DNA from 2 places in the Citrobacter freundii ATCC 8090 genome. Region 1 is predicted to be linked to the other one. Evidence: predicted binding sites of a transcription regulator. Region 1 holds the regulator's gene; the other holds the start of a gene.

Region 1 (4,429 bases):
CAGATCGGACTGAATTGCGGCGAAGGCGGGCAGATACATATCTGTTGCCAGAAAGCCGAGCACGCTAAGGCCCGCTAGCCAGACTAAAAACCCTTTCCCAGGTTGCATCATTATTTCTCTTTTTTTAGCAATAGAACAATGCCGCTGAGTGTAGTGAGTGTAATTCTCGCTGTGAAACGCTAATATTTGCTTACTGATTTCAAAATTTTTGCAGGCAGAATATGTGGTCGGAATATTCACTTGAAGTGGTTGATGCGGTTGCGCGTAACGGTAGCTTTAGTTCAGCCGCACAGGAGCTACACCGTGTACCTTCGGCGGTAAGCTACACTGTGCGCCAACTGGAAGAGTGGCTGGCGGTACCACTTTTTGAGCGACGCCATCGGGATGTGGAATTAACGCCTGCCGGGGCATGGTTTTTAAAAGAAGGTCGCTCTGTTATCAAAAAAATGCAGATCACGCGCCAGCAATGCCAGCAAATTGCCAACGGCTGGCGCGGGCAGCTGGCGATCGCAGTCGATAACATTGTCCGCCCGGATCGTACCCGACAGATGATCGTGGATTTCTACCGTCACTTTGATGATGTGGAGTTGTTAGTTTTTCAGGAAGTGTTTAACGGCGTATGGGACGCGCTGTCCGATGGACGCGTGGAGCTGGCCATCGGCGCCACACAGGCGATTCCGGTAGGGGGACGCTATACCTTCCGCGATATGGGAATGCTGAGCTGGAGCTGCGTGGTAGCCAGCCATCATCCACTGGCGTCAATGCCCGGACCGCTAAGTGATGATACGTTGCGCAACTGGCCGTCACTGGTACGCGAAGATACCTCCCGTACGCTGCCAAAGCGTATTACCTGGCTGCTGGATAACCAAAAACGCGTCGTCGTGCCCGACTGGGAATCTTCTGCGACCTGTTTGTCCGCGGGATTATGCGTGGGCATGGTACCGACGCATTTTGCCAAGCCGTGGATCGATAGCGGCAAGTGGGTTGCGCTGCAACTGGAGAACCCCTTTCCTGATGCTGCATGCTGTCTGACATGGCAGCAGAACGATACGTCACCGGCATTGAGGTGGCTGCTGGACTATTTAGGGGATAGTGAAACGTTGAACAAGGAATGGCTGCGGGAGCCAGATGAGACTCCCGCACAACAGGCTTAACGGCGGTAATCGCGGAACGGACCGTCGGCAACGGAGCGACGCTCAACCAGACGTGGATGCACCTCGATAGACTGTGACTCTTCACGTTTATTCACGATACGGTCTAACAGCATGTTGAAGGCCGTTTCACCTAGTGAATCCTTCGGCTGGTGAATAGTCGTTAAGGCCGGCGTGAAGAAGCGGGCGTTGCGCACGTTGTCGTAGCCGATGAGTGAGACATCCTGTGGCACGCGCAGACCCATTTCGTCAGCGGCGCACAGCGCACCCATCGCCATAATATCGCCACCGCAGAAGACAGCGGTCGGACGATGCGACTGCGACAGAATTTGCTGCATGGCGCGATAGCCGGACTCAGGCTCGAAATCGCCCTGGACAATCCAGTTATCAGGCACTTTAATCAGCGCTTCTTCCATCGCTTTCATAAAGCCCGCCAGACGCCCGGCCCCGGTGTTACGTTCCATTGGACCTGGGATCACGCCAATTTCACGATGACCGCGTTCTACCAGATACCGACCCGCCATGTAACCGCCTTCGAAGGCGTTATCAATGACCGTATCGGTAAAGTCGGCTTTAGCTTCGCCCCAGTCCATGACGACCATCGGAATATGGCGATACTCTTCGAGCATCGAAAGCAGCGACTCCGGATACTCAGAACACATCACCAGCAGACCATCAACGCGCTTTTGCGCCATCATCGACAGATAGGCCTGCTGCTTTTCGAGACTGTTCCATGCGTTACCCAGAATCAGCGTATAGCCTTTCTGGAAACAGTTTTTCTCCACGGCTTCGATAATTTCTGCGAAATAGGCCGCTTCGCTGCTGGTCGCCAGCAAGCCAATAGACTTGGTGTGATTCACCTTCAGGCTGCGGGCAACTGCGCTCGGAGAATAGTGCAGTTCTTTGATCGCTGCCCAGACAGCATTACGCGTTTCTTCCGCGACAAAGCGCGTCTTGTTAATTACGTGTGATACGGTTGTAGTGGAAACGTTTGCTCGCTTCGCTACATCTTTAATTGTTGCCATTACATCTCACTCCAGACCATATCCTAAGCTCCTGAGAATACTCCAGGTAAACGTTTGCCTTTACACACCCTTAGCGCAACGTAAGGGTTGCGGCACGCCGGGAAAACGACACGGAACGTCAGGAAGGGGTCAATGGCCGGTACGCTAATCAAGTAAGCGTGGAATTTTGTCTGATCTTAACGAAAAGGGGAAGAGTTAAAAGCAGTTATCAATATAAATCGTGAGAGATTTTTGCTTTCAAGTGTGTAAAAATGCGCAATATCACTTTTTGTGTGGGAATAAAAAGGAGAAAACTTGATGAGCACCGATCTGAAATTTTCGTTAGTGACTACCATTATTGTTCTGGGTTTGATCGTCGCGGGTGGCCTGACCGCAGCGCTGCATTGATTTCCCCGAGGGAGTTAGCTCTCCCTCACTCTTTCCGCTCGTCTATCTCTTCTATTGTTTGCGAATAAGCAAAAGTCTTTTGCAATTTTGTTAACTTTATTAATTTTGCGATCAATGTCATGCTTTTGACTCTTATTTTATGTCGCGCCACGGCTCGACGTTACGGAGTCGCAATATGAAACTCAATTATCCTTTACTGGCGCTGGCGATCGGAGCGTTTGGCATAGGCACCACCGAATTTTCGCCAATGGGATTATTGCCCGTCATAGCCAAAGGTGTGGATGTCTCGATTCCGGCGGCCGGCATGCTGATCAGCGCCTATGCGGTAGGTGTGATGGTAGGTGCACCGCTGATGACATTGCTGCTGTCTCATCGCGCGCGACGTAATGCTTTGATATTCCTGATGGCGATTTTCACGCTGGGTAATGTGCTTTCGGCTATCTCGCCGGATTACACCACGCTAATGCTATCGCGTATTTTGACCAGTCTTAACCATGGGGCCTTTTTTGGTCTCGGTTCAGTGGTTGCTGCCAGTGTTGTACCCAAACATAAGCAGGCCAGCGCCGTAGCAACGATGTTTATGGGGTTAACCATCGCCAATATTGGTGGCGTTCCGGCGGCGACATGGCTTGGTGAAACCATCGGTTGGCGCATGTCATTTATGGCCACTGCGGGTCTGGGCGTCATTGCTATGGTCAGCCTGTTCTTCTCCTTACCCAAGGGTGGAGCCGGAGAGCGCCCGGATGTTCGCAGCGAACTGGCGGTACTTATGCGCCCACAGGTGTTGTCGGCGTTACTGACTACTGTACTGGGTGCTGGGGCGATGTTCACGCTTTATACCTACATCTCGCCAGTTCTGCATACTATCACTCATGCCACTCCGGCATTTGTTACCGGGATGCTGGTGTTGATAGGCATTGGTTTCTCGATCGGTAACTACTTTGGTGGCAAGTTTGCTGACCGTTCAGTCAACGGTACGTTGAAAGGCTTTTTACTGCTGCTGATGGTTATTATGCTGGCCATTCCTTTCCTTGCGCGTAATGAGCTGGGTGCGGCGATCAGTATGGTGGTCTGGGGCGCGGCGACGTTCGCGGTCGTTCCACCGTTGCAGATGCGTGTGATGCGCGTTGCCAGTGAAGCGCCTGGAATATCATCGTCAGTCAATATTGGCGCGTTTAATCTGGGGAACGCTCTGGGTGCAGCGGCCGGTGGGGCGGTGATATCAGGCGGCCTAGGCTACAGTTTTGTGCCAGTGATGGGGGCGATTGTGGCGGGTCTTGCGCTGCTGCTGGTGTTTATTTCCGCAAGAAGACAGCCAGAAGAGGCTTTCACGACCGCGAATTAATGCAAAAACGCAGAAGGAAGCCCTTCTGCGTTATCTTTTTTATGCTGCGAAGTTCTTCGCAACAAATTCCCAGTTCACCAGCGCCCAGAAATGTTCCAGGTAGCCAGGACGGGCATTGCGATAGTCGATGTAGTAGGCGTGTTCCCATACGTCAACGGTCATCAGCGGCGTCGCGTCGGTAGTCAGCGGAGTACCTGCGTTGGAGGTGGAGACGATAGCCAGTTTGCCATCAGTTCCTTTAACCAGCCAGGTCCAGCCAGAACCGAAGTTTTTGATAGCGGCATCGGTGAACTGCGCTTTGAAATCTGCAAAGCTGCCAAAGGAGGCGGCAATTGCATCGGCCAGTTTACCGGTTGGTTCGCCACCTGCGTTTGGTGCCAGGCAGTTCCAGTAGAACGTGTGGTTCCATACTTGTGCTGCGTTATTGAAAACACCGCCTTCAGAGCTACGAACGATCTCTTCCAGTGATTTGCCTTCAAACGCCGTGCCTTTAATCAGATTGTTCAGATTGGTCACGTAGG
Region 2 (4,429 bases), 1.5 Mb from region 1:
AAGATTTCGGTTATTCGATTAACCTTTGCAATAAATTCAGGAGAAGTCATGACAACAGTCACGTTGGCGCAGGTAGCGGAACGCGCGGGAGTCTCCACGGCAACCGTTTCAATGGTATTGCGTAACCGGGGACGCATTTCTCAGGCCACGCGTGACCGCGTGCTCAAAGCGCTGGACGATACTGGCTACGTTTATAATCAAACCGCCGCCAACCTGCGTAACCGGAGCAGTAATCAGGTCGGATTGTTGTTACACGATATCACTAACCCTTTTTACGGTGAGATGACGGCAGGGCTGAGCCATGAGATGGAGCGGCATGACCTGCTGCTGTTTCTGGCAAACAGCGAAGAGTCAGGAGAACGGCAGCAAAAATTTGTCGACTCGTTGATGCGCAATAATGCCTGCGGCATGGTGCTCTGCGCGGCGCGTGAAACGCCGACATCCTTCTTCGAAGCGCTGAAACGGCGCAATATTCCCGCCATCATGGTGGTCCGTCCCCTTAGCGATCCTGATTTTGATTTTGTGGGCACCGATAACTTTCTCGGTACGCAAATGGCCACCACCCATTTAGTCAAAATGGGGCACAAGAATATTGCGTTTATTGGGGGGAGCCCAAGTTCCGGGAGCCGGGCGCAGCGTATAGGTGGATTCACCAGCACGTTGCTGGAGCATAGAATATCGCCTAATCCGGAATGGATAGTGGCGACGCAGGCCAGCCAAATTGATGGCGCAAAAGCGGCGGAGTCTCTTCTTCTGCGCTTCCCGCAAATTACCGCTGCCGTTTGTTATCAGGATATCGTGGCGCTTGGGGTCATGCAGGCATTACGTAAAATGGGGCGTGAACCAGGGCGCGATTTTGCGCTGGTGGGGTTCGACGACATCACCGAAGCGGCGCTGGTACAACCTGCGCTCACCACTGTGTCGGTGGCGGCAAAAGAGATTGGTCGCAAGGCTGGGGAGCTGCTTTACAGTCGCATTCAGGGAAATGACGAACCACCGAAACGTATTATTCTGCCGCCTGCGCTGGTGGTCAGAGAATCATGTGGTTTTAGCTGATCGTCATGCCTTTTACTGATATCTCTGCCTGTTTATCATTAAATTCTAATTATCGACGTTTTCGGCTGGCGGCGCAGCGTTGTGCTGGTTAATCTGAAAACGATTTACGTAAAATTAACAAAAGAGAATAGCTATGCATGATGCACAAATCCGCGTTGCCATCGCGGGAGCCGGAGGACGCATGGGGCGTCAGTTGATTCAGGCCACTCTCGGCATGGAAGGCGTACAGCTGGGCGCGGCGCTAGAGCGCGAAGGTTCCTCCTTATTAGGAAGCGATGCCGGAGAGTTAGCGGGAGCCGGGAAAACGGGCGTTACCGTACAAAGTAGCCTTGAAGCGGTGAAAGATGATTTCGATGTTTTCATCGATTTTACCCGCCCGGAAGGCACGCTGACGCATCTGGCGTTTTGCCGCCAGCACGGTAAAGGGATGGTGATTGGCACCACCGGCTTTGATGACGCGGGTAAACAGGCTATTCGTGATGCCGCGCAGGAGATTGCTATCGTTTTCGCCGCGAACTTTAGCGTCGGCGTGAACGTTATGCTTAAGCTGCTGGAGAAAGCGGCGAAAGTGATGGGCGATTACACCGATATTGAGATTATTGAAGCCCACCACCGCCATAAAGTTGATGCGCCGTCAGGCACTGCGCTGGCGATGGGCGAGGCGATTGCCGGGGCGCTGGATAAAGATCTGAAAGACTGCGCAGTCTATTCGCGTGAAGGTTACACCGGCGAGCGCGTACCGGGCACGATCGGCTTTGCCACGGTGCGGGCGGGGGATATCGTTGGTGAGCATACCGCGATGTTTGCTGATATTGGCGAGCGTATTGAGATCACGCATAAAGCGTCCAGCCGCATGACTTTTGCGAACGGTGCGGTGAGATCGGCAATTTGGCTAAAATCAAAGTCAAATGGTCTTTTTGATATGAAAGATGTGCTTGATTTACGTAATTTATAGCTTTTACTACCCTTCGTGATGTGGTTATTGTAATCATAATTATTTGATTGCATGGGGCAATATTTTATTGCCCTTTAATTTTTATCTTTTGAATGTATTTTTTCTTTTAAATGAGTGTTTGTATATGTTTTGTTGGGTTTTTATGTTACCTCAATGTAAATTTTGACCAAATGGTCCACTTTTTTCTCTCCCGCATTCTGTTTTTACACTCTTTGCCTACCGCAAGCGTTTTCCACCACAAGTTAGCTGATCTTTTTGCCTGTTAAATCGTGTGATTTATCCCAGTGGCGCAAAATAATAATAAAAATTACCCTTTTGGGTAGACTTTTACGTGGGCTATCTCTAGAATGCCGCCGTTTGCCAGAAATCCATAGGTAAGCAAATTTGCATTGATTCATGAGGTGTTAATGAATTAATATGCAAATAAAGTGAGTGAATATTCTCTGGAGGGTGTTTTGATTAAGTCAGCGCTATTGGTTCTGGAAGACGGAACCCAGTTTCACGGTCGGGCCATAGGGGCAACAGGTTCGGCGGTTGGGGAAGTCGTTTTCAATACTTCAATGACCGGTTATCAAGAAATCCTCACTGATCCTTCCTATTCCCGCCAAATCGTCACTCTTACTTATCCTCATATCGGTAATGTCGGCACCAATGAAGCCGATGCAGAATCTTCACAGGTACATGCGCAAGGCCTGGTCATCCGCGACCTGCCGCTGATTGCCAGCAACTTCCGCGATACCGAAGACCTCTCTTCTTACCTGAAGCGCCATAACATTGTGGCGATTGCTGATATCGATACTCGTAAGCTGACGCGTTTGCTGCGTGAAAAGGGCGCACAGAACGGCTGCATCATCGCGGGCGATAACCCGGATGCGGCGCTGGCACTGGAAAAGGCAAAAGCTTTCCCTGGCCTGAACGGTATGGATCTGGCGAAAGAAGTGACCACCGCGGAGCCTTATAGCTGGACGCAGGGTAGCTGGACGCTGGCGGGTGACCTGCCGGAAGCAAAATCTGCCGATGAACTGCCGTTCCACGTTGTGGCTTACGATTTCGGCGCTAAACGTAACATTCTGCGTATGTTAGCGGACCGCGGCTGCCGCCTGACGGTTGTACCGGCGAAAACCTCAGCAGAAGACGTTCTGAAGATGAATCCGGACGGTATCTTCCTGTCCAACGGCCCTGGCGACCCGGCGCCGTGCGACTACGCGATTACCGCGATTCAGAAATTCCTCGAAACCGATATTCCGGTATTTGGCATCTGCCTCGGCCATCAGCTGTTGGCGCTGGCGAGCGGTGCGAAGACCATTAAGATGAAGTTTGGCCACCACGGCGGCAACCATCCGGTAAAAGATATTGATAACAACACCGTGATGATCACCGCGCAGAACCACGGTTTTGCTGTAGATGAAGCCTCCATGCCTGCCAACCTGCGCGTGACCCACAAGTCACTGTTCGACGGCACTTTGCAGGGGATTCATCGTACCGACAAACCGGCATTCAGCTTCCAGGGGCACCCTGAAGCGAGTCCGGGGCCGCACGACGCTGCACCGCTGTTCGACCACTTTATCGAGTTAATTGAGCAATACCGTCAGTCCGCGAAATAATCAGGAGTAAAAGAGCCATGCCAAAACGTACAGACATAAAAAGTATCCTGATTCTGGGCGCGGGTCCGATTGTTATCGGTCAGGCGTGTGAGTTTGACTATTCCGGCGCACAGGCGTGTAAAGCCCTGCGTGAAGAGGGTTACCGCGTTATTCTGGTGAACTCCAACCCGGCAACCATCATGACCGACCCGGAAATGGCCGATGCCACCTACATCGAGCCGATTCACTGGGAAGTGGTACGCAAAATCATTGAGAAAGAGCGCCCGGATGCGGTGCTGCCAACCATGGGCGGTCAGACGGCGCTGAACTGTGCGCTGGAGCTGGAACGCCAGGGCGTACTGGCTGAATTCGGCGTGACCATGATTGGCGCAACGGCGGATGCCATTGATAAAGCGGAAGACCGTCGTCGCTTTGATATCGCGATGAAGAAAATTGGTCTCGACACCGCGCGCTCTGGCATCGCTCACACCATGGAAGAAGCGCTGGCGGTTGCTGCTGACGTGGGCTTCCCGTGCATCATCCGACCGAGCTTCACCATGGGCGGCACCGGCGGCGGTATCGCTTATAACCGTGAAGAGTTCGAAGAGATTTGCGAACGCGGTCTGGACCTTTCCCCAACCAACGAGCTGCTGATTGATGAATCGCTGATTGGCTGGAAAGAGTACGAGATGGAAGTGGTGCGTGATAAAAACGACAACTGCATCATCGTCTGCTCCATCGAAAACTTCGACGCGATGGGCATCCATACCGGTGACTCCATCACCGTAGCACCTGCCCAGACGCTGACCGACAAAGAATATCAAATCATGCGTAA

What was found. The regulator PurR, encoded in region 1, represses purine synthesis genes. The targets are predictions, from matches to a motif close to CANGCAAACGTTTGCNTG.
Region 2: the regulator PurR is predicted to act here: its motif matches at 2,230-2,247, upstream of carA (glutamine-hydrolyzing carbamoyl-phosphate synthase small subunit).

Annotation. Positions count from the first base shown of each region.
Region 1 is NZ_CP049015.1:2,285,198-2,289,626, forward strand. It holds gene punC (purine nucleoside transporter PunC) at 1-108, opposite strand, end outside; gene punR (DNA-binding transcriptional activator PunR) at 222-1,154, shown strand; gene purR (HTH-type transcriptional repressor PurR) at 1,151-2,176, opposite strand; gene cydH (cytochrome bd-I accessory subunit CydH) at 2,474-2,563, shown strand; gene G4551_RS10990 (MFS transporter) at 2,739-3,908, shown strand; gene sodB (superoxide dismutase [Fe]) at 3,948-4,429, opposite strand, start outside.
Region 2 is NZ_CP049015.1:756,694-761,122, forward strand. It holds gene G4551_RS03720 (LacI family DNA-binding transcriptional regulator) at 49-1,056, shown strand; gene dapB (4-hydroxy-tetrahydrodipicolinate reductase) at 1,190-2,011, shown strand; gene carA (glutamine-hydrolyzing carbamoyl-phosphate synthase small subunit) at 2,467-3,615, shown strand; gene carB (carbamoyl-phosphate synthase large subunit) at 3,633-4,429, shown strand, end outside.